4 regions of the Enterobacter sp. CFEC122 genome follow, and region 3 is predicted to be linked to each of the others. Evidence: predicted binding sites of a transcription regulator. Region 3 holds the regulator's gene; each other region holds the start of a gene.

What was found. The regulator PhoB, encoded in region 3, activates phosphate uptake and scavenging genes when phosphate is short. The targets are predictions, from matches to a motif close to CTGTCATAAAACTGNCNNAT.
Positions count from the first base shown of each region.
Region 1: kdgR (DNA-binding transcriptional regulator KdgR) is a predicted target of PhoB. The motif match lies at 6,452-6,471, and genes of this name have one in related genera.
Region 2: ACVCAM_RS04625 (esterase-like activity of phytase family protein) is a predicted target of PhoB. The motif match lies at 5,905-5,924, and genes of this name have one in related genera.
Region 4: glpT (glycerol-3-phosphate transporter) is a predicted target of PhoB. The motif match lies at 1,629-1,648, and genes of this name have one in related genera.

Region 1 covers NZ_JBRIQR010000010.1:122,858-130,658, reverse strand. Annotated here, with positions in the region: gene rlmA (23S rRNA (guanine(745)-N(1))-methyltransferase) at 1-684, opposite strand, end outside; gene ftsI (peptidoglycan glycosyltransferase FtsI) at 750-2,468, opposite strand; gene cspE (transcription antiterminator/RNA stability regulator CspE) at 2,688-2,897, opposite strand; partial or broken gene ACVCAM_RS09435 (DUF2627 domain-containing protein) at 2,911-3,055, opposite strand; gene ACVCAM_RS09430 (MBL fold metallo-hydrolase) at 3,581-4,570, opposite strand; gene ACVCAM_RS09425 (YebO family protein) at 4,595-4,885, opposite strand; gene mgrB (PhoP/PhoQ regulator MgrB) at 4,960-5,103, opposite strand; gene ACVCAM_RS09415 (YobH family protein) at 5,263-5,502, shown strand; gene kdgR (DNA-binding transcriptional regulator KdgR) at 5,569-6,360, opposite strand; gene ACVCAM_RS09405 (MFS transporter) at 6,539-7,801, shown strand, end outside.
Region 2 covers NZ_JBRIQR010000004.1:58,832-66,632, reverse strand. Annotated here, with positions in the region: gene ACVCAM_RS04645 (helix-turn-helix transcriptional regulator) at 1-823, shown strand, start outside; gene ACVCAM_RS04640 (carbon starvation CstA family protein) at 1,015-3,168, shown strand; gene ACVCAM_RS04635 (YbdD/YjiX family protein) at 3,265-3,468, shown strand; gene yjiA (GTPase) at 3,479-4,432, shown strand; gene ACVCAM_RS04625 (esterase-like activity of phytase family protein) at 4,501-5,859, opposite strand; gene ACVCAM_RS04620 (YfaZ family outer membrane protein) at 6,271-6,816, shown strand; gene ACVCAM_RS04615 (hypothetical protein) at 6,816-7,136, shown strand; gene ACVCAM_RS04610 (NAD-dependent succinate-semialdehyde dehydrogenase) at 7,182-7,801, opposite strand, start outside.
Region 3 covers NZ_JBRIQR010000002.1:91,099-98,899, reverse strand. Annotated here, with positions in the region: gene proY (proline-specific permease ProY) at 69-1,442, opposite strand; gene brnQ (branched-chain amino acid transporter carrier protein BrnQ) at 1,524-2,843, opposite strand; gene phoR (phosphate regulon sensor histidine kinase PhoR) at 3,253-4,548, opposite strand; gene phoB (phosphate response regulator transcription factor PhoB) at 4,570-5,259, opposite strand; gene sbcD (exonuclease subunit SbcD) at 5,447-6,652, shown strand; gene sbcC (exonuclease subunit SbcC) at 6,649-7,801, shown strand, end outside.
Region 4 covers NZ_JBRIQR010000008.1:63,256-71,056, forward strand. Annotated here, with positions in the region: gene glpQ (glycerophosphodiester phosphodiesterase) at 1-156, opposite strand, end outside; gene glpT (glycerol-3-phosphate transporter) at 168-1,520, opposite strand; gene glpA (anaerobic glycerol-3-phosphate dehydrogenase subunit A) at 1,772-3,400, shown strand; gene glpB (glycerol-3-phosphate dehydrogenase subunit GlpB) at 3,390-4,607, shown strand; gene glpC (anaerobic glycerol-3-phosphate dehydrogenase subunit GlpC) at 4,604-5,794, shown strand; gene ACVCAM_RS07705 (nicotinamide mononucleotide deamidase-related protein YfaY) at 5,828-7,027, opposite strand; gene ACVCAM_RS07710 (YfaZ family outer membrane protein) at 7,122-7,661, opposite strand; gene menE (o-succinylbenzoate--CoA ligase) at 7,786-7,801, opposite strand, start outside.

The DNA of each region.
Region 1 (7,801 bases), on a different contig from region 3:
CTCTTCCCCTTTCAGCATCATTTCGTACGCCACCGATTCCGCCTGCTTCAGGGTAAAACCGGCCAGCTGTTCAGAATGAGGGGCATGGAGACGCACTTCGTCGTAGATCAGCCCTTTCAGCTCCATCAGATGACGCGGACCTGGCGTCACGGTGACCACCCATCCGCCCGGTTTCACGACGCGCGCCAGCTCCTCCGCCTTACACGGCGCGTAGATGCGGATAACAGCGTCCATGCTGGCATCGTCAAACGGCAGCCGGTGGCTGGACGCCACGCAGAACGTCACGTCGGTATAACGTTTTGCCGCCGCGCGAATGGCCACTTTCGACACGTCCAGACCGAATGTCTGTGCGCCCTTCTCACGAGCAACCTCCGCAAACCGTGCGGTGTAGTACCCTTCCCCACAGCCGATATCGAGCATGGCGGTGGCGGAAGCCGACAGAATGTCATTCAGCCTCTGCGCGACGGTCTCCCGCAGCGGCAGATAATGCCCGGCATCGAGAAACGCGCGGCGCGCCCGCATCATCTCTGCACTGTCGCCAGGATCGCGCGAGCGCTTATGCTGCACCGGCAGAAGATTCACGTAGCCTTCTTTTGCCTGGTCAAACTGATGCCCCTGCGGACAGGTATAACGTTTATCTGAGTAGGTCAGGGGGGCGTGACAAAGGGGACAGCTGAAGGACATGGCTACTCCGGAGCATAATCAAAGGGCGAAGTGTACCGCTATTCGCCCCTGTTATAAACGCCCGGTTAGCGCATGACGATAAGGTGTTCGGACCCCGCCGGTAATCCGTCAGGTTTGATATTCTCCAGACGCAGCACGTTACCCATAATCTCGCTGAAGACTGGCGCGGAGACGGCACCGCCGTAGTAGGCCCCGTTTTGCGGATCGTTAATCACCACCACCAGAGCAAAACGCGGATTGCTGGCAGGCGCAACGCCCGCGGTGTAGGCGACGTATTTATCGACATACTTCCCGCTATCGTCAATTTTCTTCGCCGTGCCGGTTTTCACCGCCACCCGGTAATCACGCACGGCAGCCTTGACGCCACCGCCGCCCGGCAGCGCAACGCTCTCCATCATGTGCTCCACTTCGTGCGCAATCTCTTCCGGCATGACGCGGTGCCCGATAACGGGGGGATCGATGCGGGTGATGGAGAGAGGACGCTCAAGCCCGAACCCGCCAATCGTGGCGTAGACGTGGGCCAGCTGGAGCGGCGTGACCATCAGCCCGTAGCCGAAGGCAAAGGTCGCGCGATCGAGCTGGCTCCAGTATTTACGCTGTGGCAACAGCCCTGAACTTTCCCCCGTTAAGCCAAGCCCCGTATTGGTGCCAAAACCAAAGTTTCGATAGGTATCAATAAGGTGCTGAACGGGCATCGCCAGAGAAAGCCGGGAAACGCCGGTGTCGCTCGATTTTTGCAGGATCCCGGTCATCGTCAGCTCAGGGTAATAGCCCACGTCGCGAATGCGATGCCCGTCAAGGGTATACGGATGGGTGTCAATCACGCTGTCCGGCTGGACCAGGCCCTGCTGCAGGGCCGTCATCAGCACCAGCGGCTTGACGGTCGAACCGGGTTCGAACGTATCGCTGATCGCGCGGTTGCGGAAATCATTTATCGTCGCGCCTTCCCGATTATTGGGATTGAAATCCGGATAGCTCGCCATCGCGAGTATTTCCCCGGTTGGGATATTAATTAATACCGATGCCCCCGACTCGGCCTTGTTCCAGGCCACAGCATTGTCGAGCGCATCTTCGGTGATGGTTTGCAGCCGCTCGTCAATACTTAACTGAATGTTATGCGCCGGTGAGGGCGCGATTTCAGTCAGGTTTTCAACCACGCGCCCGTAGCGATCTTCCCTCACCTGACGCACGCCCGGCTTGCCGGTGAGTTGGGCGTTGAAGCTCTTTTCCACACCTTCAATGCCCTGCCCGTCAATATTGGTGAAACCAATCAGGTTCGCTGCCACATGGCCAGCAGGATAAAAACGGCGGGACTCGTCGCGTAAATTGATGCCGGGCAGATTCAGTTTATCGATCCACTTTGCCTGTGCCGGATCGACCTGGCGGGCAAGGTAAATAAAACGACCCTGCGGGTTGGCGTTGATGCGTGCCGAGAGCGTGCCGAGGGAGAGATGCAGCGCGCTGGCCAGCGCCTGCCAGCGCTCATCAAGGTTGACGCCCCCTTTTGCCAGCACCGTCTTAGGATCGGCCCAGACGGCCTGGACAGGCACGCTCACCGCCAGAGGGCGGCCCTCGCGATCCATTATCATGCCGCGCGGCGCATCAATCGCCAGCTGGCGGAGGGATCGCATATCTTCCTGCTTCACCAGATTGTCAGGCTTAATGATTTGCAGCCAGGCAACGCGGCCCAGCAGAAAAGCCAGACTACAAAAAATAGCTAAACAGAGCAGCACAAAACGCGCCGGCGTGAAATTTCCGACGGTCGCTATCGATTTCTTCTTCACCTGAACCCCAGGACTGTAAAACAACGCACTGATTTAACGGGAAAAGATGGGTTTAGGGTGGCAAAACAGTGCTACTAACCTCGCAGCTTTGCAACAAGTTACTAACAAGACCGTGGATGGTAATATTTTGAAAGATAAGGGACATAAAAAAGCCCCGCGACAAGCGAGGCTTTATGTCTGAGAGTGAAGTGCAGGGCACTTCAGTCAGCAGCGGTTCGATCAGATAGCAGTTACGTTAACTGCAGCTGGGCCTTTCTGGCCGTCCTGAATTTCGAACTCAACGTTCTGGCCTTCAGCCAGAGTTTTGAAGCCGTTACCCTGGATTGCAGAGAAGTGTACGAACACGTCTTTGCTGCCGTCAGCAGGAGTAATGAAACCAAAACCTTTAGACTCGTTGAACCACTTAACTTGACCTTTAATCTTTGCCATTTTGCAAAATTCCTTAGAGTGTTTTCTTAGCCCGCAGGCATTAACTGAGATAAAACTGAGACATTACTGCATGAGGCACTAATATAAGGTTCGGCAGAGAAGCGGTATTCAACGACAACGTGTTTACTCAGGACTTCTTTACTGAAAATGCCACACATAAACAGAACTGTACCTCGTTTGACCCAAAACGTGTTATCACACACTATGTTTAATATGGCAAGCCATTTTTAAACATGTCTCGATCCGCCGCACAAATTCGAACAGTGCCTGTCAGGTTTTGCACAATTATGCGCATCGCGTACAGACAGCCCTGCTGCGTAACAAAGACCCAGCATTGCTTGCACAACCGCTGTAATCTAAGACTTTTTTAACATAGCTCATTCATTACGAACCGTCCAGCAACCAGGAAAAGAAATCTTTCGTCCTGATTGAGTTAGAACAATTTGTGAAAAGTTATGCTTAAATCATTGTAACGCGACCAAATTGTTTCAGAGAAAAAACACTGTTAAAAACCCGCGCCCAGCTGTATTAAAATGCACCAGCGAATAAACAGCGTTATGCACCAAAATAATGAAATTTTTATGACTCTGCATCAAAAGAAGGCAAGCAAAACGTTTCGATAAAAATAAAACATTCCTGCGCGCGTTTACATCAAGAATATATGCAACAATTTATCGCTTCGTTTAGAAGGATAAATATTCTCCAATTTTCAGTATCCTGAAAGAATGATTAACTGGTGCTAAATTATCGAGCGCGTCAGTTAACTCCTGCACAGGTTCATCTAAAGCTTCATCTGCCAGTTCAAACACGCCCCAGTGAATGGGAAACGCCAGAGGGCAACCCAACTGCTGCCACAATGCCACCGCTGATTGCGGATCCATATGATGAACAGCCATGAACCATCGTGGGGCATAGGCACCAATCGGCAACGCGGCGGCATCTATCTGGCCCAGGCGTTCAGGAATCAACAACAGCTCAGGCGAATAGCCGGTATCACCGCTGAACCAGAAACGATGATGCCGTCCTTCCATCACCCAGCCGCACCATAAGGAACGATTGCGGTTCCATGGCGTGCGCATGCTCCAGTGCTGCGCCGGCACGGCGGTCAGCGTCATCCCCTGCCAGGTGAAACTCTGCCACCAGTCGAGTTCGACCACGCGTTTTGCTCCCCGGCGACGAAACCAGTCGGCCAGGCCCAACGGAACGAAACAACAGACGTCGGGAAAGCGCTTGAGGATTCTGCGAATGGTTGCGTCATCAAGATGATCGTAATGATTATGGGAGATGACAACCGCATCAAGCTGATGAAGTTGGTCGACAGACAGTACGGGAGGCGTTTTGCGCTGGGGTCCCAGGAAAGGCAGCGGAGAAGCACGTCGTGAAAACACCGGATCGGTAAGGATGATATTGCCGTCCAGCTGCAGCAACACGCTCGCGTGTCCGAGCCACCACACCCCATCTTCATGAGATGCCGCAAGCTCAACGGGTTGCCACCACTGGCGGATGAAATCGTCATAACCCAGCGCGGGCGGCTTCGGTAAACCGGCCTCTTTGCGCGCTTTACGCCAACGTTCAAGGTCACCGGGTTGATGTCCGACAGGAAGGGTATTACGAAAACCGTTCGGGGTATGATGTTTCAGGGAGGGGTCATACCAGGGATTTTTCCAGACCACAGCCACCTCCCAGGACTAAAAAGATTAACGCTCAGCCACCAGGCGGATAAAGTCGTCTTCGTCTTTGTTATCTTCAGCGACCGCGTCTTTCGGCGCGTCTTTCTCTTCCGGTTCGTTAGCCTCGCAAAGACGGCGTAGCAATGCATTCTGGCGTTTTTGCTGATCGAGCAGCGCTTCCAGCAGTTCGATCTGCTCATTTGTACGCGAACTGGCCCGATTCACGAAAAACCAGATGACCAGCCCCACAAGCAGAACCACCAAAGAAATCATCAGGGATGCCATATTCAGCAACCCTGAATTCAGTAACTCACCCATTTCACCACCTCAATAAAAACGTCTATTTTACCACTGGCGTGAAGGAAGGAAATCACGTTGAGAAAAAATGTGTATTACCACGGAATAAATTTGTTGATTGCGCAAACGCCGCTAAAAAACTGTACATCCTGATCGCACATCACATTGATCGTCTGCGTCCATAACACCACGCACGCTATCAGTACGATAATCAGAATTACCCAGCGTATTTTTTTCACTCCACACTCCGTCTAAGGACCTGATGTAACGAGATTATCACGCTTATCTTAAACAAGGGCTAACTGCGCCTCCATCGCGGTTTTTAAGAATGCTGCACTTGTTTCATTGCGTAAACACGTTACGCTAGCATTACGATAACAACGATAAAAGAGGTAATAATGCGATTCATCATTCGAACAATTATTGCACTGGCCCTTGTCTGGATTGGCCTTCTGTTAACGGGCTATGGTGTGCTTGTGGGGAGCACAGAAAACGCAGCCGGGTTAGGCATTCAGTGTAAATACCTAACCGCACAAGGAATGAGCACCACCCAGTATCTGCATACTGACAGCGGGATCATTGGCTTAACCCAATGTCCTGTACTGCGTAAAACCTCCGTCGTGATTGATAACGGCTAATCAGCCAGGTTCATGAGGCATAAAAAACGCCGCATCAGATGCGGCGTTTTATCATTTCAGCAGGGATTAAAACGGGTAGTCGTGATAGCCCATCTGTTCAGAAATTTTACGTGCGGCAGTGTGCAGAATAGACACATACTCATGAAGACGCTCTTCGGAGAAACGTAAGGTTGGGAAAGAGATACTTAAGCCCGCAATCACCACCCCAAAGCGGTCAAATACCGGGACGCCGATACAGCGCAGCCCCTCTTCCTGCTCTTCGTTATCTTCGCCATACCCTTGCTCGCGCACGCGGTCGAGCACCGTCAGCAGCGCTTCCGTACTGGTAATGGTTCGTTCCGTGCTGCGTTTGTATTCCACGCCGTCGAGGATCTGCTCCACTTCCTCGCGATCGCGCCACGCCAGCAGAACTTTACCAATCGCGGTACTGTAGAGCGGGTTGCGGCGCCCAATGCGCGAATACATGCGCAGATTGTACATGGAGTCGATTTTATGGATGTAAACGATGCTGTCTTCATCCAGCGCACCGAGATGAATGGTCTCTTTGGTCAGGCGAGAGATTTCACGCATCTGAATGTCCGCGCTGCGGATCAGGTCAACATTTTGTAGCGCACGCGCACCTAATTCAAACAGCTTCAGCGTCAGAGAATATTTTTCAGATTCGCCTTCCTGCGCAACGTAACCCAATGATTTCATGGTTTGCAAAAAGCGATAAACGGTGCTTTTTGACATCATCACGCGCTGTGACAGCTCTGTAATACCTATTTCACGCTCTTCTCCAAGCGCCTGTAAGATGCCAAACACCTTCAGCACGGAAGAAACAGAATCTGGTTGTTTATCCAAATCCGCAATAGCCATTTACCACCTCATAGCGAGTGTTTTATAAAAATCAGAACTGGTTTTTATTATAAGTTCCCGTCATGTCAGCTGCAATCAATCCGCGTTTACTTCGTTACAAATCTGCGACATATCGCGGCTGTAACAATGCTAAAATAGTTACCCTGAGAATAATTTCACGCTGAGCTTTTTACTCCTGATGGAAAAGAATCTTTCCGATGGCCTGCCATTACCCCAGCGGTATGGCGCAATAGCGACCATCATTATCGGTATCTCCATGGCCGTCCTTGACGGCGCGATTGCGAACGTTGCCCTGCCAACCATCGCCAGCGACCTGCATGCCTCACCCGCCAGTTCGATTTGGATTGTTAACGCCTACCAGATTGCGATTGTGGTTTCACTGCTCTCGTTCTCTTTCCTGGGCGATATGTTCGGTTACCGCCGGGTGTATCAGTGTGGCCTGGTGGTTTTCACGTTTACCTCCCTGTTCTGCGCCCTTTCAGATTCACTGCATACCCTGACGCTTGCGCGCATCGCCCAGGGTTTTGGCGGCGCGGCGTTGATGAGCGTAAACACGGCGCTGATCCGCTTGATTTATCCCCAGCGCCATCTGGGGCGCGGGATGGGTATAAACTCGTTTATTGTGGCCGTCTCTTCAGCCGCCGGGCCAACCATTGCGGCGGCGATCCTTTCCGTCGCGTCATGGCAATGGCTGTTCGCCATTAACGTGCCGCTGGGTATCGTCGCCATCTTCTTTGCCCTGCGCTTTCTTCCCGCTAACGGTCCCAAAATCAGCATGCCGCGCTTCGACGTGGCGAGTGCGGTGATGAATGCCCTGACCTTCGGCCTGCTGATTACAGCGCTGAGCGGCTTTGCGCAAGGACAATCGCTGATGCTTACCGGCGCGGAGCTCATCGCCCTGCTGGCGATCGGCTTCTTCTTTGTTCGCCGCCAGCTCACCCTCCCCGCGCCTTTGCTGCCCGTTGATCTGCTGCGTATTCCTCTCTTTTCACTCTCCATTTGCACGTCCGTCTGCTCGTTCTGCGCCCAGATGCTGGCTCTGGTTTCTCTGCCCTTCTTTCTGCAGAGCGTGGTAGGCCGGTCAGAAGTGGAGACCGGACTGCTGCTCACCCCCTGGCCGCTGGCGACCATGGTGATGGCCCCGCTGGCAGGTTACTTAATTGAACGCGTTCATGCCGGTTTACTCGGGGCGCTGGGGCTGGCGGTGATGGCGACAGGCCTTTTCGCACTGGCATTGCTGCCCTCGTCGCCTTCCGATCTGGACATTATCTGGCGCATGATCCTCTGCGGCGCGGGGTTTGGGCTGTTCCAGTCCCCCAATAACCACACCATTATCACCTCAGCGCCGCGCCATCGTAGCGGAGGGGCCAGCGGCATGTTGGGAACCGCGCGTCTCCTTGGGCAAAGCACCGGTGCGGCGCTGGTCGCCCTGATGTTTAAC
Region 2 (7,801 bases), on a different contig from region 3:
GGAGAAATTTAAAATTACCGAACGCACCGTCTACCGGGATTTAAATGCCCTCTCGCCCATTGTTGAACATACCGGTAACGGTCTATATCGGCTGATTCATTCCGCACAATCGCCGGGTGGGCAAGGATTGCATCACACTCTGGCTAACTTTCTGAATGCCGACAGCTTTTTCCCTGAAAGAAATATGGAATTCTGGCAAAAGCTTGAAACGCGCGTAGACGAAAACCATATTCTTATTCTTGGCAATGAAGCGGAACATACGGTAGAACGCGATATTCGCCGTCATTTAACGAAAATCGAGAAATCGATTAAAAACCATAATGTTTGCCAGATCGTTTATAAGGGTAAAACCCGCCTGATTAATCCCTATAAACTCATTAACAAAAAAAATATATGGTATTTACAAGCCACCGAAAATAGCCGGCTGAAATCCTTCTCATTGAGCCAGATTAGCTGGTTTGATATTCAGAAAACGACCTTCACTCCCGAAGAAAATGTTCTTGAGCTGCTGGAGAAAAGCCTCGATCCCTGGGTGTCCGAAGATACTTTCGCAGTGAAAATATTTATCAAAGATAATATTTCACATTACTTCCTGCGCCGGGATCTTCTGCCGGAACAGGAGCTGCTAGAGGAGCAGCAGGACGGCGTCACGCTGCGCTGCCAGGCGGCCCACGAGAACCAGATCCTGCCGCTGCTGTTCTACTGGCTCCCCCATATTCAGATCCTGGAACCGAGCTGGCTGAAGGAGAAACTCATCAGGACGCTGGAGAGCTATCTGGCCGTAGAGCGCAACCCGAATAATCAAGTGATCTCAATCACATAATTTCGCCCTCCGGCGGCGCGCCGAAACCGCTCGTCGCCGCCTTTGACCGCTCACCCGGCACTTTCAACCACTCATTCATTTACCGTCCTTTTCGCGCGCGGGGATCTGGCACGATCGCTCCAGCATTAATCAATACCTCCTCACAACGAACCCTGACCCTTTTTTCTTTACATAAAAAACCAGGTCTTACTATGGATACTAAAAAACTACTGAAGCACGTGCCCTGGGCCTTACTCGGGATCCTCGGTGCTTTCTGTCTGGCGGTTGTCGCATTACGCCGGGGCGAACACGTCAGCGCCCTGTGGATCGTGGTCGCGTCGGTTTCCGTCTACCTTGTGGCTTATCGCTACTACAGCTTATACATCGCGCAGAAGGTCATGAAGCTCGACCCGACGCGTGCCACCCCGGCGGTCATTAACAATGACGGCCTGAACTACGTGCCTACCAACCGCTACGTGCTGTTTGGTCACCACTTTGCCGCCATCGCAGGCGCTGGCCCGCTGGTCGGCCCGGTACTGGCCGCGCAGATGGGCTACCTGCCGGGTACGCTCTGGCTGCTGGCGGGCGTGGTGCTGGCGGGGGCGGTGCAGGACTTTATGGTGCTGTTTATCTCCTCGCGCCGTAACGGTTCGTCGCTGGGTGAGATGATCAAAGAAGAGATGGGCCGCGTGCCGGGCACCATCGCCCTCTTTGGCTGCTTCCTGATCATGATCATCATCCTCGCGGTGCTGGCGCTGATCGTGGTGAAAGCGCTGGCCGAAAGTCCGTGGGGCGTCTTCACCGTCTGCTCTACCGTACCGATTGCGCTGTTCATGGGCATCTACATGCGCTTCCTGCGCCCTGGCCGCGTTGGCGAGGTCTCGGTGATCGGTATCGTGCTGCTGGTCGCCTCCATCTACTTCGGCGGCGTGATTGCGCACGACCCGTACTGGGGCCCGGCGCTGACCTTTAAAGACACCACCATCACCTTCGCGCTGATCGGTTACGCATTCGTTTCTGCCCTGCTGCCGGTGTGGCTGATTTTGGCTCCGCGCGACTACCTGGCGACCTTCCTGAAAATCGGCGTGATCGTCGGGCTGGCAATCGGGATTGTGATCATCAACCCTGAGCTGAAAATGCCGGCGGTAACCCAGTACATTGACGGTACCGGTCCGCTGTGGAAAGGCGCCCTGTTCCCGTTCCTGTTTATCACTATCGCCTGCGGTGCCGTGTCTGGCTTCCACGCGCTGATCTCCTCCGGCACCACGCCGAAGCTGATGGCCAATGAAACCGACGCGCGCTTCATCGGTTACGGCGCAATGCTCATGGAGTCCTTCGTGGCGATCATGGCGCTGGTTGCGGCGTCGATTATCGAGCCTGGCCTGTACTTCGCGATGAACACGCCACCAGCGGGTCTGGGCATCACCATGCCTAACCTGCATGAGATGGGCGGCGAAAATACCGCGCTGATCATGGCGCAGCTGAAAGAGGCCAGCGCACACGCGGCGGCGACCGTCAGCTCCTGGGGCTTTGTGATTTCGCCTGAGCAGATCATGCAGACCGCGAAAGACATCGGCGAACCGTCCGTGCTGAACCGCGCAGGTGGTGCACCGACGCTGGCGGTAGGTATCGCACACGTGTTCCACAAAGTGCTGCCGTGGGCGGACATGGGCTTCTGGTACCACTTCGGTATTCTGTTCGAAGCGCTGTTCATCCTCACCGCGCTGGATGCCGGTACCCGTGCGGGCCGCTTCATGCTGCAGGATCTGCTGGGTAACTTCGTGCCGTTCCTGAAGAAAACCGACTCTCTGGTGGCGGGCGTACTCGGGACCGCGGGCTGCGTAGGCCTGTGGGGTTACCTGCTGTATCAGGGCGTGGTTGACCCACTCGGCGGCGTGAAGAGCCTGTGGCCGCTGTTCGGTATCTCTAACCAGATGCTGGCGGCCGTGGCCCTGGTGCTGGGTACCGTGGTCCTCGTGAAGATGAAACGTACCAAATACATCTGGGTCACCGTGGTGCCTGCGCTGTGGCTGCTGCTCTGCACCACCTGGGCGCTGGGTCTGAAGCTGTTCAGCACCAACCCGCAGCTGGAAGGCTTCTTCTTCATGGCTAACCAGTACAAAGAGAAGATTGCTGCAGGCGGCGCGGATTTAACCGCGCAGCAGATTGCCAACATGAACCATATCGTGGTGAACAACTACACCAACGCGGGTCTGAGCATTCTGTTCCTGGTGGTGGTGTACAGCATCATCTTCTACGGCATCAAAACCTGGATGAAAGTGCGCAACATCAATGGCCGCACGGATAAAGAAACCCCGTACGTGCCGGTACCGGAAGGCGGCGTGAAGACCTCTTCACACCACTAAAACAATGGCGGGTGGCGCTGCGCTGACCCGCCCTACAACGGTGCTGTAGGCCCGGATCGCTGCGCGCCACCGGGCTTTTTCTTATCAGGACACGTTATGTTTGGTAACTTAGGCGAAGCAAAAAAATACCTCGGTCAGGCGGCGAAAATGCTGATTGGCATCCCGGACTATGACAACTACGTTGAGCACATGAAGACCAACCATCCGGATAAGCCGTACATGACCTACACCGAATTCTTCCGCGAGCGTCAGGAAGCGCGCTACGGCGGAAGTGGAGAAGGCGGCGTCCGCTGCTGCTAAAGGAGAGACCATGACCCCGATTGCCGTTACCCTGCTGACCGGTTTCCTCGGCGCCGGTAAAACCACCCTGCTGCGCCACATCCTGAACGAGCAGCACGGCTTCAAAATCGCCGTCATCGAAAACGAATTTGGCGAAGTCTCCGTAGACGACCAGCTGATTGGCGATCGCGCCACGCAGATCAAAACCCTGACCAACGGCTGCATCTGCTGCACCCGCTCTAACGAGCTGGAAGATGCCCTGCTGGACCTGCTCGACAGCCGCGATCGCAGCGACATCGACTTTGACCGTCTGGTGATCGAGTGCACCGGCATGGCCGACCCCGGCCCGATCATTCAGACCTTTTTCTCGCACGAGATCCTTTGCCAGCGCTACCTGCTGGACGGCGTCATTGCCCTGGTCGATGCGGTCCACGCCGACGATCAGATGAACCAGTTCACCATCGCCCAGTCTCAGGTGGGCTACGCCGACCGCATCCTGCTGACCAAAACCGACGTGGCGGGCGAAAGCGAAAAACTTCGCGAGCGCCTGACCCGCATCAACTCCCGCGCGCCGATTTACACGGTGACGCACGGCGATATCGACCTGTCTCAGCTGTTCAACACCAGCGGCTTTATGCTGGAGGAGAACGTCACCGCAAAACCGCGCTTCCACTTTATGTCCGACAAGCAAAACGACGTGGCGTCGATTGTGGTGGAGCTGGATTACCCGGTGGACATCAGCGAGGTCTCCCGCGTGATGGAGAACCTGCTGCTGTCGTTTGCCGACAGGCTGCTGCGCTACAAAGGGATGCTGTGGATTGACGGCGAGCCGAACCGCCTGCTGTTCCAGGGCGTGCAGCGCCTGTACAGCGCCGACTGGGGCCGACCGTGGGGCGATGAAGCGCCGCACAGCGTGATGGTGTTTATAGGCATCCAGCTGCCGGAAGAGGAGATTCGGGCGGCGTTTGCGGGTCTGAAGAAATAGCCTCCCCGCTTAACTATGCGATCCGAACAATCCCCTCTCCCCTGTGGGGAGAGGAGTGAGCGGTAAACTTATTTCACCGCCTCCGGCAGCGTCACAATCCACAGCTCGCTGTCGGACTCCGGCTTCTTCAGCGGCTTCACGCTGAGCGTGGTTTCCACCGGTTTATCCTCCAGCGTCAGCTTGCCTTCCGCGTTCACCCGGTAATCCTTAAGCTTCTTGCCCTCGACCGGGTTTTGTATCGCGACCTTCACGCCAAAGTCGTTATCGTTCGCCACCGCAAGCGTTTTGCTGTCGATCAGCGCCAGTCCTTCAGCCTTCTCCTGCTGCCAGCCCAGCGCGCGGAGATCGACCACCTGCGTTTTTGCCGCAAGGGTAATGCCGCGCTGCGCCAGGGTTTTCTCATCATCAAACTCCGGGTACTCGCCCGGCTTGTCGAAGGCGGAAAGATCGCTCGCCTTGCTGAGATCCACCTTGTAAATCAGGTTGCGCATCCCGTCGTTTTTATCGCTTCCCTGCTCAATCAGCAGGATGTGCTGATTATCGAGCGCCACGATGTCGCCGATTTTGGCATCGCTGTTTTTGTCGTAGGCCGCGCTGTCGATAGGGTAACCGTACATCGCGGTTTTGCCGGTCGCCGGGTCGAAGCTCACCAGACGGGTGAACAGCGCCTGCTTTTTGCTCTTCCCGTCGATGTCCAGCGTGCTTTGCACGGCGGCGATAATCCGCCCGTCCGGCATCCGGGTCAGGCCTTCAAAGCCCCGGTTGGGCTGGCGCCATTTGATGATGTTTGGCAGACCGCCCGCGATAGATTTTTCCCCTTCCGCGGCCTGCGGCCCGTGGATCGCGAGGATTTTCCCTTTGCTGTCGACGTTAATCAGGAACGGGCCGTACTCGTCGCACAGCCAGTAGCCGCCTTTGCCGTCCGGCGTAATGCCTTCCGTATCCAGTCCGCGGTTATCACCTTTCAGGACCTTGAGGGTGTCGCTGAACGCCACTTCATTGGTGGAGCCAATCACGCCGCTTTGCAGCGGGAGACCGTTAATCTCGCCTTTATCGTCGTGCAGCGGGCGGGCATCAACCGCCTCCGCTTTGCCGTTCTGGACGCGGATGGTCATCAGGAGCGGCGCGAAATCCGGCGTAACAAAGATTTTGGCTTCGTTTTTACCCATTTTTGGCGCATCGGCGTTGGGACCGCGATCGGTCACGGTCGCAAACGTCAGGGCATCGCCCTGCTTGCCCGTAAACAGCAGGCCAGAGCCAATCCCCACCGGGAGCCCGTTCGGGAACGCATCGGCAAACGCGCCGCTGTATTTCACATGGGAGCCGTCAGGGAAGCTGACGATATAGCGCTCAGCGGTAGGCTGCGCAGCCAGGCCAGAGAAAGAGAGCGCACAACCGATAAGCACAGGAATAATTTTTCTTTTCATATTGTTAGTGTCCAGTGAGTGAAGCCAACAACGTAAAGAATAAACGTGTCAGAAAAATGACATAGAAAGGCAACCGACGTGCGCGGGTGAACGTATATTCATTGCCCTGAAATGTAAGGTTGTGTTGTATTGTGTGACATCTGAAATACTTCTGGAAATTATTAGAAACCCAATTAATTCACCTCTAATCACTATCCCTTCCTCGTTCAGTTTATGTTTAGTCAAAAAATTAAACGGTGCCTAAACGTCCAAACATCACGCGTTGACACCTCGACAATCAAACATCAATGCAACATTTCAAATAAAAAAGTTAACAATATCAGCATAAAACAGCGACCTTCATCACATTTGCAGTCATAAACATCGCTTGTTAAGGTGCCCCCAGATGAATTTAATGACGAGGCATAAAACATGAAAAAACTGAATATCCTTCTTCTTTCTGCTCTGACCGCCCTCTCGGGTTCCGCTCTGGCAATGGGCGGCAGCATTGAGCAGGGTAAAAACTTTACCAACCTCAACCTCGAGATGGGGAAATCCTCATCCGGCCTGTATGCCGAAAGCAACTGGCTTAAAAACACCGATGACGGTACCCAGACCGGCGGCGTGGGCGCAGGCTACAACCTGGAAGTGGGCCCGGTGATGCTGAATGCGGGTGCCAAAGCCATTTACATCGGCCCGAAGAAAGGCGATAACGGCGTGGCGTTCCCGATCGGCGGTGGTGTGAACGTTGCCCTGACCGACAGCATCCACGTGTACGGTGAAGGCTACGTGGCGCCAGAAGGGCTGAACAACAGCGTGAAAAACTACGTGGAAGCCAACGGCGGCGTAAGCTGGACGCCAATTACGCCTGTGACCCTGAAAGTGGGTTACCGCCACGTGAGCGTTGATGGCAAGGACGGCCGCCCTGGCCACACACTGATTGACGGCGCATATGTAGGCGGTGGAGTCACCTTCTGATGAAACACCGCATGACCGCGCTTTGCGTTCTGAGCCTCACGCTGATGCTCACCGGCTGCGTCCAGTACAAATGGGTGAAACCGGGCGTCAGCGATGCGGAAATGAATAAAAAGCTCACGGAATGCGAAGCGCAGGCGCTGATCGATCTTCCCCCGGATAACGTGGTGACCGGTTCGAGCTCGGAAAAAACGGACAAATCGAAAAAGAAAAAGGATATTTCCACGAGCTACACGGTTGAAGACGCGAATGAATATCGCCGGGATACGCTGGTTGACAGCTGCATGTTCAAAAGCGGCTGGGACAAGATCGAAGTGCAATAACTCCATAAAAAAACCTGCCGGTTGGCAGGTTTTTTTTATGGCCTCTTACTGACGCACCACCACCAGCTTCTGGTTCACAAACTCTTTGATCCCCAGATCCGACAGCTCGCGTCCGTAACCGGAGCGCTTCACGCCGCCGAACGGCAGCTCTGGCGCGGTATCGGTGAGCCAGTTGATATACACCATCCCGGTCTCGATCCGGGACGCCATCTTCTTCGCGCGCTCGATATTCTGGCTGAATACCGCCCCACCCAGGCCGTAGTGTGAGTCGTTCGCCAGCGCGACCGCCTCGTCGTCGTTTTTTACCACGTACATCTGCGCCACCGGGCCGAAGAACTCTTCAAAGTACGCCGGGTTGTCGCGCGAGATATTCGTCAGGATCGTCGGTTCGAAGAAGCTCCCCTCACGCTGCACCGGCTTGCCGCCATAGCGCAGCGTCGCGCCGTTTTTCACCGCCTCGTTGACCTGTTTGGTCAGCGTTTCCAGAGCATCTTTCGACGACAGCGGCCCCAGCGTGGTGCTTTCGTCGAGCGGATCGCCAATTTTCACCTGCTTAAATGCCTCGGTGAATTTGCTCAGGAAGGTGTCGGCAATCTTTTCATGCAGGATAAAGCGCTTCGCCGCGGTACAGACCTGCCCGGCGTTGTTGAGCCGCGCATTCACGC
Region 3 (7,801 bases):
GAGGAGTTTTTTGGGGGGTAAAAGGGAGTGTAGGCCGGGTAAGCGCAGCGCCACCCGGCATTTTTACCTTACTGCGCTTCCGCCAGCTGACGGTCGCGGCGGCATTTGAACACCCAGCCCACCAGCAGCAGCACGATCCACGCGCATCCCACGTAGAGCGAAATGCGGGTGTCCGGATGGTAGCCAATCAGGCCAATGATAAACACCAGGAAGATCAGCCCGACGACGGTCGTCGCAACGCCGCCCGGTACTTTGAACTTCAGCGCTTTCGCCTCATCCGGCGACAGGCGACGGCGGAAGGCAATCTGCGACAGCAGGATCATGATCCACACCCACACCGTCGCGAAGGTCGCCAGGGATGCAATCACCAGGAAGACGTTCTCCGGCATGATGTAGTTCAGATAAACCGAGAACAGCAGCGCCACGGTCATCACCACCACGGTCACCCACGGCGTGCCGCGGCGTGAGGTTTTGGCGAACACCTTCGGCGCGCTGCCCTGCTCTGCCATGCCGTGCAGCATACGCCCCACGCCAAAGACGTCACTGTTGATCGCCGAAAGCGACGCGGTCAGCACTACAAAGTTGAGAATGCTGGCGGCAAACGCAATGCCCATATGCTGGAAGGTCAGGACAAACGGGCTACCGTTGGTACCCACCTGATTCCACGGGTAAATGGACATGATCACAAACAGCGTACCCACATAAAACACCAGAATACGCATCGGCACCGAGTTGATCGCACGCGGAATGGATTTCTCCGGGTCTTTCGCTTCACCGGCGGTGATACCGATGATCTCGATACCGCCGTAGGCGAACATCACCATCTGCAGCGACATCACCATCCCGAGCCAGCCGTTGCTGAAGAAGCCACCGTTGCTCCAGAGGTTATGGATCCCGGTCGGCTGCCCGCCGTTGCCAATCCCCCAGATGATGATCCCGAAACCGGCCACAATCATGATGATAATGGTGGCGACCTTGAAGAAGGAGAACCAGAACTCCAGCTCGCCGAACACCTTCACGCTCATCAGGTTGACGGCGCAAATGATCAGCACCACGCTCAGCACCCAAATCCAGTGCGGCACCGCCGGGAACCAGACGCCCATATAGATGCCAAACGCCGTCACGTCGGCTATTGCCACGATCAGGATTTCGAAGCAGTAGGTCCAGCCGGTGATAAACCCGGCCAGCGGGCCGAGGTTTTCCTGCGCGTAGCGGGAGAAGGAGCTGGCGGAGGGGTTATGAACCGACATTTCGCCGAGGGCGCGCATGATGATATACGCCGCCACGCCGCCGATGATGTACGCCAGCAGCACGCTTGGACCGGCCATTTTGATGGCATCTGCCGAGCCATAAAAAAGACCGGTGCCAATAGCAGAGCCCAGCGCCATAAAGCGGATGTGGCGCGTGCTCAATCCACGTTTAAGTTTGTTAGTGCTTTCCATTTAAATCTTGCCATTCAACACGAAAAAAACAAAAAACCACGGGGCCTTAAGCCCCGTGGTTAAACAGTTTGTTGCCGTTGATTAATGGGCGTTCGATGCGACCTGACGCCCTGCAGCACGATCCCAGATAACCGCCAGAACCAGTGCAACAACGGTAGGCATCAGCCAGGCCAGGCCCTGCTCGGACAGCGGCAGACGCTGTGTCCAGGCTGGCAGAATTTCAGCGAACGCTGATGCTTTAATCCCGTCAAGGATACCAAAAATCAGGCTGATAAACATGGCTGGCGCAATAATTCGTGAGGAGTTGTTCCACCACGGGCGGGTGAAGCTCAGCACCACCAGCACGATGCACGGCGGATAGATCGCCGTCAGTACCGGAATAGAGACCTGAATCAGGTGGCTCAGACCGAGGTTGGATACCGCCATGGAGAAGATACCGAGGATAAACACCAGGGTACGGTAAGAGAGCGGCAGGTACTGCGCAAAGAACTCAGCACAGGCACAGGTCAGGCCAACCGCGGTAACCAGGCAGGCCAGGAAGATGAGCGCCGCCAGCAGCATACTGCCCGCACCACCGAAGGTGTGCTGGACGTAGGCGTGCAGGATAGCCGCACCGTTGGCGTTCTGGTCGACCAGCATCGCGCTATCGGAGCCCAGGCGGAACAGCGCCAGATACAGCAGCGTCAGGCCTACACCGGCCATCAGGCCAGCCCAGATGGTGTAGCGGGTCAGCAGACGCGCTTCGGTCACACCGCGGGAACGCGCGGCGTTAACGATAACGATACCAAACACCATCGCGCCCAGCGTATCCATCGTCAGGTAGCCGTTCACAAAGCCGTTAGAGAACGCGGCGTTTTTATAGGCGTCCATCGCGTCGCTAATCGGGCCTGCAGGCCAGACGATAGCCGCCACCGCCAGAACAATCAGCGCCACAATTTTCAGCGGAGCCAGGAAGTTACCCACGGTATCCAGCAGCTTGCCCGGATAGAGGGAAACCAGAATCACGATAGCGAAATAGATCAGGCTGTAGATGAACAGCGGCATCGCGCCGTCACCGGTCAGCGGAGCAATACCCACTTCGAAGGAAACGGTCGCGGTACGCGGGGTGGCAAACAGCGGACCCACGGCCAGGTAGCAGACGGTAGCCAGCAGAACGCCCGCCACTTTGCCAATCGGGGTGCTGAGGCTATCCACACCGCCGCCGACTTTCGCCAGCGCGATGACGGTCAGCACCGGCAGACCCACGGCAGTAATCAGGAAACCAAACGCGGCGGTCCAGACGTGTTCACCCGCCTGTAAGCCAACCATTGGAGGGAAAATGATGTTGCCTGCGCCAACGAACAGCGCAAATGTCATAAAGCCCAGCGCGATGATGTCACGCGATTTTAAGTGATGGGTCATAAAACCTTACTGCCTGTGGATGTGGTGTTGAAAACATTGAGATTTTCGCTGCCCCTGACGGGACGATACAGCCGAAAATTTGCTCAATTTTAGCGGGATATGCTCCCGTCCTGGCGTGGAGAAGAATAGTTTTTCGATTTACCACGCAAATACAGTCGGTCTGACAGTATCTGGGGGGCAATTTAAACGCTTATAACGTTTAAAGGCAAGGTGGGATCGTAAAACCAGAACAATATGCCAGCATGAAAATACACTCCAGCACAATACGCTAATTATAAGAAAAACCCATGGCTAATCATGCGAACAAAAAACAGCCAGCCGTATAAAATTCACACGCGTTTCGCTTGGCTGCAAAGCAAACGGGCCAGCGATGGCTGACCCGTGGAAAGGTAAAATGACACACCTGCCGTCAGGCGATCTTTTTGGCAATTAATCGTTCCGGGATCACGAAGCTGAAGCGGGTTCCTTTACCCAGGGTACTCTGAATATCGAGACGGCTTTCATGGTGATTCACCGCGTGTTTCACAATCGCCAGCCCCAGGCCGCTTCCGCCCGTCTGCCGCGATCGCGCTTTATCCACGCGATAGAAGCGTTCGGTCAGACGCGGAATATGCTCCGGCGCGATCCCCGGCCCGTTGTCCTCCACGCTAAACTCGGCCCCCGTTGGGGTATGCTGCCAGCGCACCACGATCTCCGTCCCTTCCGGCGTATGGTTTACCGCGTTATACACCAGGTTGGAGATAGCGCTGCGCAGCTCATCTTCACTGCCCAGCACCTTTAGCGTGTTGTCGACCTCAAAGGTCAGGTGATGCTTTTTGTGGCTTAACGTCTGCGCTTCACGCTCCACGACTCGCAGCATCATCGGCACATCGATGGTGTCATTCAGCGCGAGCGTGGGTGCCGCTTCAATCTTCGAGAGCGTCAGCAGCTGCTTCACCAGGCCTTCCATCCGGTGCGTTTGCTCGCGCATGGTGTGCAGCGCTTTTTCACGCGGCGCACCTTCCAGCGTTTGCTCCTGCATCATCTCCAGGTAGCCCTGCAGCACGGTCAGCGGGGTACGCAATTCGTGACTGACGTTGGCGAAGAAGTTGCGGCGCGCCCCTTCCAGCTGGTGCATCTGGGTGACATCGCGCGCCACCATAAGCCACTGCTTATCGCTGTAGGGCATCACGCGGATCTCCAGATGGCGACCGTTATTGAGCTTGAGATTGTGCGGACGGGTAAAATCACGCTTTTTCAGGTACAGCGTAAACTCGGGATAACGCAGAAGGTTGAGGATATTCTGGCCATTATCATCCGGCCAGCGCAGGCCCAACAGCTGCTGCGCCAGGCCGTTACACCAGAAGATCGTCCCTTCTTCGGTGGTCAGAATGACCGCATCCGGTAGCGACTCCGCACCGCTGCGAAAACGCTTAATCAGGCTTCCCAGCTCGCGGCGGCGCTTTTTATTTCGCATCTGCATCTGGTGCAGACCGTACAGCAGCGGCTCCCAGCTGCCGCTTCCGGGCGGCGGCGTCATGCTTCGGTCAACCCACAGCCACCAGGAGAGGCGCAGCAGGTTCCAGAAATGCCAGATCAGCAGCCCGGTGACCGACGCCAGCAGAAACCACGGCAGATGTCCAAGAAAGGCCCCCAGAATGAAGGCCGGAATACAGCATAAGATCAGTTCAAAGACGAGCCTTTTCCATGACAGACGTTCCAGCACGCGTCACACTCCTGTCATTGTTCAGAAACGGGTAGAAAAACGATAACCCGTGCCGCGGACCGTCTGCACCATGCGATCGTGGCCGCTCAGTTCCAGCGCTTTTCGCAGGCGGCGGATATGTACGTCAACCGTCCGGTCTTCGACATACACGTTAGTTCCCCAGACGTTATTCAGCAACTGCTCGCGGCTGTACACGCGTTCCGGGTGGGTCATAAAGAAGTGCAGAAGTTTAAATTCGGTAGGCCCCATGTCGAGGGGATTTTCACCGGTCATCACGCGGTGAGAAGTCGGATCAAGGCTCAGCCCCTGCATCTCAATCACCTCTTCCACCGCCATCGGCGAAATACGGCGCATCACGGCTTTAATGCGGGCCACCAGCTCTTTGGGGGAGAACGGTTTGGTAATGTAATCGTCCGCGCCGGTCTCCAGACCGCGCACACGATCCTCTTCTTCTCCGCGCGCCGTAAGCATCACAACCGGGATGTCGCGGGTCAGCGCTTCACGCTTCAGGTGTTTGATAAACTGCAGTCCGGAGCCGCCGGGCAGCATCCAGTCCAGCAGAATCAGATCGGGCCAGGGTTCATTCAGCTGGTTCACTGCGCTGTCATAATCTTCCGCTTCAACCGGCTGGAAGCCGTTTTGCTCGAGCACGAAGCACACCATTTCACGAATTGGAGCTTCATCTTCTACGACCAGAATACGTCTCGCCATACTTTGCCCTGTCTTATCTTATTTACGTTACAAGTTTGTAATTCGGCGCCATTATGCGTCAGATTTATGACAGATTTATGAAAAACAGTACCACTATAAATGGCAAACTGTTGTTTTATTACAGCGGTTATTTTCCCTTCTCTGAACGTTTATAATCCTGCTTTCTCTTTTTTGCCACGGATCAGCTATGCGCATACTTCACACCTCGGACTGGCATCTGGGTCAAAATTTTTACAGCAAAAGCCGTGCGGCTGAACATGAAGCGTTCCTGAACTGGCTGCTGGAAACGGCCCGGACGCATGAGGTGGACGCGATTATCGTGGCGGGAGATATTTTTGATACCGGCTCGCCGCCGAGCTATGCCCGTGAGCTGTACAACCGCTTCGTGGTGAATCTGCAGCAAACCGGCTGTCATCTGGTGATTGTCGCCGGCAACCATGATTCCGTCGCGACGCTTAACGAATCCCGCGACATCCTGGCGTTTCTCAATACCACCGTCGTCGCCAGCGCCGGGCACGCCCCGCAGATCCTGAAAAAGCGCGACGGGTCGCCCGGGGCGGTACTGTGTCCGATTCCCTTTTTGCGTCCGCGCGACATCGTGCAAAGCCAGGCGGGGCTGTCGGGCGCGGAAAAGCAGCAGCATTTGTTACAGGCGATCGCCGACTATTACCGCCAGCAGCACGCCGAAGCCTGTGCCCTGCGCGGTGACCAGCCGATTCCGGTGATTGCGACCGGGCACCTCACCACCGTCGGGGCCAGTAAAAGTGACGCCGTGCGTGACATCTATATCGGCACGCTGGATGCCTTTCCGGCGCAACACTTCCCGCCCGCCGACTACATTGCGCTCGGGCACATTCACCGGGCGCAGATCGTCGGCGGCTGCGAGCACATCCGCTACTGCGGCTCGCCCCTTTCGCTCAGCTTTGACGAAACGGGCAAAGCCAAATCCGTACATCTGGTGACCTTCTCCGACGGAAAACTCAGCGCCGTCGACACGCTGGAGGTGCCCGTAACTCAACCGCTGGCGGTGCTGAAAGGCGATCTCGATGCCATCACCGCCCAGCTGGAGCAGTGGCGCGGCGTCGAGCAAGATCCCCCCATCTGGCTGGACATCGAAATCACCACCGACGACTACCTGCACGATATGCAGCGAAAAATCCAGGCGCTGACCGAAGACCTGCCGGTAGAGGTCTTGCTGGTGCGCCGCAGCCGCGAGCAGCGCGAGAAAATTCTGCTAAGCGCTCAACGCGAAACGCTCAGTGAACTGGGGGTCGAAGAGGTATTTGAACGCAGGCTCTCACAGGAGGAGATTGACGATGCGAAGCGCGCAAGACTCAGCGAACTGTTCAGCCATACCCTGCATGCGCTCAATGACGAGGAAGAAAACGCGTGAAAATTCTGAGCCTGCGCCTGAAAAATCTCAACTCCCTCAAGGGCGAGTGGAAAATTGACTTTACCGCTGAGCCGTTTGCCAGCAACGGGCTGTTTGCCATCACCGGCGCAACCGGGGCAGGTAAAACTACCTTGCTCGACGCCATCTGTCTGGCGCTTTATCACGAAACGCCGCGCCTGAATAAAGTCTCCCAGGCGCAAAATGACCTGATGACCCGCGACACCGCCGAATGTCTGGCGGAAGTGGAGTTCGAGGTAAAAGGCATCGCCTATCGCGCCTTCTGGAGCCAGAACCGGGCGCGCAACCAGCCGGACGGTAACCTGCAGGCGCCGCGCGTGGAGCTGGCGCGCTGCGAAGATGGCAAAATCCTGGCCGACAAAGTAACGGATAAGCTGGAGCAAACCGCCGCGCTCACCGGGCTGGACTACGGGCGCTTTACCCGCTCGATGCTGCTCTCTCAGGGGCAGTTTGCCGCCTTCCTTAATGCCAAACCGAGCGATCGCGCCGAGCTGCTGGAAGAGCTGACCGGCACCGAAATCTACGGTCAGATTTCCGCCATGGTGTTTGAGAAACACAAAGCGGCCCGCAGCGTGCTTGAAAAGTGCGAGGCGCAGGCGGCGGGCGTCGTGCTGTTGAGCGAAGAACAACAGCAGCAGTTACAGCAAAGTTTGCAGGCACTTACTGACGAAGAGAAAACCCTGCTGGAACAGCAGCAAAACCAACAGAAACATTTTCAGTGGCTTACGCGCCATGATGAGCTCGTGCGCGAGCAACAGCGCGTCGCCGCAATGCAGCAGCAGGCGCAACAGGCGCTGACGGACGCTGCGCCTGAGCTGGCAAAGCTCCAGCTCGCTCTGCCCGCCGCCCAGCTTCGCCCGCTCTGGGAACATCAGCAGGAGCAAACCGCGCGTCTGGCACAAACGCAGCAGCGAATTATCGAAGTAAATACTCGCTTACAAGCCAGAACCGCGCTGCGTTCACGTATTCGCAATACCGCCCTGCGTAACCACGAGCTGCTTCAGACCGAACTGACGGCGCTGGCGCAGTGGCTGACGGAGCACGAGCGCTATCGTCTGTTAGGCCAGGAGATTGCAGGCTGGCGCGCCCAGTTCTCGCAGCTTAACCGCGATAAAACGCAGTTAGCCTCGC
Region 4 (7,801 bases), on a different contig from region 3:
CCCCTGCGCATAGGCCATCGCTTTTGCCGGCAGCGTATGCTCCGGCAGATAGCCGCTCGCACCTCGGTGGGCAATAACGATTTTATCCGCCGCCAGCGCGGAGCCTGTCATCAGGCCCGCCAGCAGCAAGCCGGTTGCTAACTGAGTTAATTTCATCGCAAAGCTCCTTATTGACGACGCGCCAGCACTTCCGCGTGGTGACGTTTTTCACCGATCATCACAACAACCAGCAGCAGTACCGCCAGCACGCTGCCGCCGATCATCACCATAAAGCCGCCGTCCCAGCCGAAGAAGTCAACGGTATAGCCCACGATGGCGCTCGCCGCGACCGAACCGCCGAGGTAGCCGAACAGGCCGGTAAAGCCCGCCGCCGTTCCCGCCGCTTTCTTCGGCGCCAGCTCCAGCGCGTGCAGACCGATCAGCATCACCGGACCGTAAATCAGGAAGCCGATGACGATCATACAGGCCATATCCACACCCGGATTTCCCGGCGGGTTGAGCCAGTACACTACCGTTGCGATAGTCACCAGGGTCATAAAGAAGACGCCCGTCGCACCGCGGTTACCCTTAAACACCTTGTCCGACATCCAGCCGCAAAGCAGCGTGCCTGGGATCCCGGCGTATTCATACAGGAAGTACGCCCAGGAGGATTTATCCAGCGCGAAGTGCTTCACCTCTTTCAGGTAGGTTGGCGACCAGTCGAGGATGCCGTAGCGCAGCAGGTAAACGAACACGTTGGCGACCGCGATGTACCACAGCAGCTTGTTCGGCAGGACGTACTTCATGAAGATCTGTTTTGCGGTCAGCTCCTCTTCGTGCTCCTTGCTGTAATCATCCGGATAGTCGTTTTTGTACTCTTCAATCGGCGGCAGGCCGCAGGACTGCGGCGTATCGCGCATCAGGGCGAAAGCAATAATCGCCACCAGAATGGCACCAAAGGCAGGCATGTAGAGCGCCGCGTGCCAGTCGTTGAACCAGGCCATCCCCAGCAGGAACAGCAGCGGCGGAATACCGCCGCCCACGTTATGGGCGCAGTTCCACACCGACACGATGCCGCCGCGCTCTTTCTGCGACCACCAGTGCACCATGGTGCGTCCGCACGGCGGCCACCCCATTCCCTGGAACCAGCCGCAGAGAAACAGCAGCACGAACATGATGGCAATGCTGGAGGTTGCCCATGGCACAAAGCCCATAAACAGCATCACCGCTGCCGCCAGGATCAGACCGGCAGGCAGGAACACGCGCGGATTCGAGCGATCCGACACGGAACCCATGATGAATTTGGAAAAACCGTAGGCGATGGATATCCCTGACAGCGCGAACCCCAGATCGCCGCGGGAGAAGCCCTGCTCCACCAGATACGGCATGGCGAGCGCGAAGTTTTTACGTACAAGGTAGTACGCCGCATACCCGAAGAAGATCCCCAGGAAGATTTGCCAACGCAGACGGCGATAGAGCGGATCTATTTCTGCCTCTGGCAGACGCGCCCTGTGGGGCGCAGGTTTGAAGATACTGAGCATAACAGCCTCCGTGGCCTTGAAATGAATGAGCAGGTGGCTCGCACCTGAATTCCAGAGGCGGGGATGTTAAGAAATCACGGTGATTGTTACTGTGAATCAACGCACAGATTGTTACAGAAATATGACAGAATGCGCAAAAAAGCGCATGAAATCACGTTTCACTTTCGAATTCCGCGCGTTTATGTTCGAAATCAAACAAACCACAAAATTACTATGGCTAAATGATAAAAAACGAACATAGAGGGTAAACAATGACCAGTCACGATCCTCGTTATAGTGATGTGATAATCATTGGTGGTGGCGCAACCGGCGCCGGGATCGCGCGCGATTGCGCCCTTCGCGGCTTAAGCGTTACGCTTCTGGAACGCCATGATATCGCCACGGGCGCAACCGGACGGAACCACGGCCTGCTGCACAGCGGCGCCCGGTATGCGGTCACCGACGCGGAATCCGCGCGCGAATGTATTGCTGAAAACCAGATCCTCAAGCGTATCGCACGCCACTGCATTGAGCCGACCGACGGCATCTTTATTACCCTTCCCGAAGATGACCTCGCCTTTCAGGAGACCTTTATTACCGCCTGCACTGCCGCGGGCATTCAGGCGGAGGCCATGGATCCGGCGCTGGCGCGGCGGCTGGAACCGTCGGTCAACCCGGCGCTTATTGGCGCGGTTAAAGTCCCTGACGGTACCGTCGATCCGTTTCGCCTGACCGCCGCCAACATGCTGGACGCCCGTGAGCATGGCGCACGCATTCTGACCGGACATGAAGTGACCGGGCTTATTCGCGAAGGTCATCGCATCTGTGGGGTGCGGGTGTTTGATACGCAGTACAACGAGCACGGCGAGCTGTATGCCGCCGTAGTGGTCAACGCGGCGGGGATCTGGGGCCAGCGTATTGCGGAATACGCGGACCTGTCGGTGCGCATGTTCCCGGCGAAAGGCTCGCTGCTGATCCTCGACCACCGCATCAATAACCACGTGATTAACCGCTGCCGCAAGCCGTCTGACGCCGATATCCTCGTCCCGGGCGATACCATTTCGTTAATCGGTACGACTTCAACGCACGTGGACTACAGCGAGATAGACTACAACCGCGTGACCGCCGAAGAGGTCGACATCCTGCTGCGCGAAGGGGAAAAACTGGCCCCGGTGATGGCCCAGACGCGCATTCTGCGCGCCTACGCGGGCGTGCGTCCACTGGTCGCCAGCGACAACGACCCGAGCGGACGGAACGTCAGCCGGGGCATCGTGCTGCTCGATCACGCCGCGCGCGACGGCATGGACGGGTTTATCACCATCACCGGCGGCAAGCTGATGACCTATCGCCTGATGGCCGAGTGGGCGACCGATGCCGTCTGCCGCAAGCTCGGAAATACCGAGCCGTGCGTCACGGCAGAACAGCCGCTGCCGGGATCGCGTCAGTCCACCGAAAAAACGCTGCAGAAAATCATCTCCCTGCCCGCGCCGCTGCGCGGGTCCGCGGTATACCGCCACGGCGACAGAACGCCACCGTGGCTTGGTGAAGGAAGATTGAGCCGCAGCCTGGTGTGCGAGTGCGAAGCCGTGACGGCCGGTGAGGTGCAGTACGCGGTGGAGAACCTGACGGTCAACAGCCTGCTCGATCTCCGCCGCCGCACCCGCGTCGGAATGGGGACCTGTCAGGGCGAACTGTGCGCCTGCCGTGCTGCGGGGCTGCTGCAGCGTTTTCATACCACCACCGCCACCCAGTCGCTCGATCAGCTCAGCGCGTTTTTAAACGAGCGCTGGAAAGGCATTCAGCCTGTCGCCTGGGGCGATGCCCTGCGTGAAAGTGAATTTACCCGCTGGGTCTACCAGGGGCTTTGCGGTCTGGAGAAGGAGCAACACGATGAAATTTGATACCGTGATTGTCGGCGGCGGGCTGGCGGGCCTGCTCTGCGGCATTAAGCTCACGAAGCAGGGGCTGCGCTGCGCCATTATCACCCGGGGGCAGAGCGCCCTGCACTTCTCGTCGGGCTCGCTGGATCTGGTGGACGAAGCGTACCGCGATAAGCTGCCGCCGGAGCACCCTTATCACCTGGTTGGCGCACAGCATATTGACCGCTTTGCGCTGGAAACCGAAGCGCTGCTGGCGGAGTGCGGCGCGCGTCTGCAGGGCAGCGCCAGGTTCAATCACCAGCGCGTTACGCCGCTCGGCACCCTGCGTTCCGCCTGGCTCAGCCCGGAGGAAGTGCCCGTTGCCCCCATTCGCGCGGGACGCGTGCGGGTGGTAGGGATTAGCGGCTTTCTGGATTTTCAGCCCCATCTCGCGGCGGCGTCACTTTGTCGCCAGGGCGTTAACGCCGAAACGGCAGAGATAGAGCTGCCTGAGCTTGATGTCCTGCGCGATAACCCGAGCGAATTTCGCGCGGTGAATATCGCCCGTTTTCTGGATAACGAGGACAAATGGCCGCTGCTGTATGAGGCGCTCAGCCCGCTTGCGGCAGGATGCGATGCGCTATTGATGCCCACGTGCTTTGGCCTGAACGACAACCGACTCTGGCGCTGGCTCTCAGACCGTCTGCCCTGCACGCTCGGTTTGTTGCCCACGCTGCCCCCGTCTGTCCCCGGCATTCGCCTGCATACCCAGCTCCAGCGTAAGTTTGTTGCGCAGGGTGGCGTCTGGATGGCAGGTGATGAAGTGAAAAAAATCACCCTGACAGACGGCGCGGTGAGCGAAATCTGGACGCGCAGCCACGACGATATTCCGCTTCGCGCCCGCTATACGGTGCTGGCAAGCGGCAGCTTCTTCAGCAACGGGCTGCTGAGCAGCCGGGAGGGCATCCGGGAAGCCATTATGGGGCTGGATGTTCGCCAGCGAGCCTCCCGCGCGGACTGGTATCAGAGTGATTTCTTCTCGCCGCAGCCCTGGCAGCAGTTCGGCGTGATTGTCGATAACCACCTGCATCCGCAGCTTGCCGGTAAGCCCGTCAGTAATCTCTTTGCCATCGGCTCGCTGCTGGGCGGGTACGATCCCATTACCCAGGGATGCGGTGGCGGAGTCTGCGCCGTCACGGCGCTGTATGTGGCAGAGCAGATTAGCCAGCGCACGGAGGCTGAACAATGAACGATACCCGTTTTGAAAGCTGCATCAAATGCACGGTGTGTACCACCGTCTGCCCGGTCAGCGGCGTGAACCCACGCTATCCCGGGCCAAAGCAGGCCGGGCCGGACGGCGAGCGTCTGCGCCTGAAGGACGGCAAGCTGTACGATGAAGCGCTGAAATACTGCATCAACTGCAAACGCTGCGAAGTCGCCTGCCCGTCGGATGTGAAAATCGGCGATATTATCCAGCGCGCCCGGGCGCGCTACAGCACGCAAAAGCCGTCGCTGCGGGACGCGATTCTGAGCCACACCGATCTGATGGGCAGCGTCTCGACGCCGTTTGCCCCGCTGGTGAATGCCGCGACCGCTCTCAAGCCGGTGCGCCAGCTGCTGGATGCCACGCTGAAGATAGACCATCACCGCAGCCTGCCAAAATATTCTCACGGCACCTTCCGCCGCTGGTATAAATCCGTGGCGGCGGAGCAGGCGCAGTACGCCGAGCAGGTGGCTTTTTTCCACGGCTGCTACGTGAATTACAACCACCCGCAGCTGGGTAAAGATCTGCTGAAGGTGCTGAACGCCATGGGAACGGGCGTTCAGCTACTGAATAAAGAAAAGTGCTGCGGCGTGCCGCTGATTGCCAACGGGTTTACCGATAAAGCACGCAGGCAGGCTCAAAGCAATGTCACCTCCCTGCGCGAGGCGATTGTCGAGAAAGGCATACCGGTATTGGCGACCTCATCCACCTGCACCTTCACCCTGCGCGACGAGTATCCGCATCTGCTGGATGTGGATAACACCGGCCTGCGCGAGCACATCGAGCTGGCGACGCGCTTCCTGTGGCGCAAGCTGGACAGAGGACAGACGTTGCCGCTGGGGAAATTACCCCTGAAAGTGGTGTACCACACGCCGTGTCATATGGAAAAAATGGGCTGGTCACTCTATACGCTTGAGCTGCTGCGGTTAATTCCGGGGCTGGAGCTGACGGTGCTGGACTCACGCTGCTGCGGGATTGCGGGAACCTACGGCTTTAAGCGTGAAAACTACGAAACGTCGCAGGCGATTGGCGCTCCGCTGTTCCGTCAGATTGAGGAGAGCGGCGCGGATATCGTGGTGACGGACTGCGAAACCTGCAAGTGGCAGATTGAGATGTCCACCAGCAAGCGCTGCGAGCATCCGATTACGCTGCTGGCAAAGGCGCTCGGGTGAACATGGCCGGGGCGAAAGGCCCCGGCACAGGCGTTACTCCACGAACAGCGACTCAACCACGTTAATCCAGCCGTGCTCGCTGGCCACCTCTTTGCCATTCAGCCAGCGGCGCAGCATGTTCAGCGCCATCATGGCGCACACCTCCTGACGCACCGCCAGGCTGTGGCGGGTAATGCTCATTTTTACCCGCAGGGCGTGGGTGCCCTCAGGCGTCGCCAGCGCGAAGTTGAGGTATTCCTCATCCAGCCCGCCGACAAACAGCGCCAGACCGGCAAAATGCTTCACCCTTCTCTCGGACGCCCAGCGGGCGGTCTGCGCCAGAGTCTCCTGCTGGAACGGCACCACTTCGCTGGCCAGCAGCGGCGCGTTGACGCGCGACAGCTGCAGCGCCAGCAGGCCACCGGTGAACTGCTCGCTTAAGGTCACGCTCAGCTGGCGCGACTGCAGATGCTTCGCAATCTGCGCCGGTAGCCCTTCCGTGCCTTCAAAGATCAGGCTTTCACCCGCTACGCGCTGCACCTCAGGCCACAGCGCCAGCATCGCCTCTTTCTGGGTGGCCGGTCCGGTCAGCTTGAGCTCAATGATCGGCATGGAGGATCGATAGCCCATAGACACGCCCGGCGGGAGTGAGAGGTGATCGAGGCTCTGAGCCAGATCGCTTTCCGAACGACCAAAAGTGGTCAGACGCAGGCACAGCGGGGGTTCCGGCAGGGTAAAACGCTGGCGAAGGCGCGGCAGGATCTGCTGCTCGACCATCACTTTAAATTCTGAGGGCACGCCCGGCGTGAAGAACATCAGGCAGCGGTTCAGCTGCATGGCAAACCCGCACGCGGTACCGACCGGGTTATCGACCAGTTCAGCACTGGCGGGAATTTCAGCCTGTTTGCGGTTGCTGGGGGCCATGACGCGACCACGTTCGGAGAAAAAACGCGCCATCTGCGAGAGCCACGCCTCATGCAGCACCAGCCCTTCGCCTTTTGCGGTCGCGGCGGCCAGGGCACTGAGATCGTCACTGGTGGGGCCGAGCCCGCCGTTCACAATCAGCACGTCGCACTGTTCACTGCGCTCGCGCAGAACAGCGACCAGTGACTCAAGATTGTCGCCCACCGTATTGCGGCGCGTTAACGGTAATCCTTGCTCAAAGAAAAGATCGGCCAGCCAGGCAGCATTGGTATCAATAATTTGTCCATGCAGCACTTCGTCGCCGGTGGATAACATCTCCACGTTAATCATTGTGTTCTCCCGCTTATTTGGTCAAAACACTATAGCGCAAACGCGGGGTGGAGAAGAGGAGAAACTGGCGCGACAGCATGCCGCGCCGGAGAGATTAGAAGCCTGCGCTAACGCCCACGTACGGACCGTCGGCCAGCGCGTTGTCGCGGTTACCGTCTTTGCCGGCCAGGTTCAGATAGCGATAGCCTGCTTCGATGGTGATTGGACGCATGATGGTCCAGCGCGCGCCGGCGTTGGCTTCCTCATAGCTGTCGATACCGCTTGAGAGGGAATCTGGAGAGTAATAGTACTCGCCAAACAGGCCGAAGCTGTCGCCAATTTTCCACTGCAGGCCGCCGCCCACTGCCACCGCATATCCTTCGTCACCGTCATTTGGGTTGGTATAGATACCTTTACCGCCGACGGTCGCCAGGAACGGGCCCAGAGGAATGTTGAGGCCCAGGCCGAGGCTTGCCGCGTCGCCGTCGTCATCGTTATGCGTCCAGCCGCCGGTCATCGCCAGACCGGATGTCTCGGTACCCATGCCGAAGCCCAGGTGGGTATAATCCTGACCCGCCGAGCCGTTAATGCTAATGGCGTTCGCCGCCGCAGATACAACCATCAGGCCGAAGCCCAGTAATGCCACTTTTTTCATTGTCGTGATCCCGCACAATTTTTATAGAGAAGCCCCAAAACCGCGAGATTTTAACCTGGGTCTTCCGGGGATCAAGCACTCTGCGTGCGGCCGGCCAGTAGATTGTAACTATTTGAAACGGCTATTATCCCTTCAGCGTT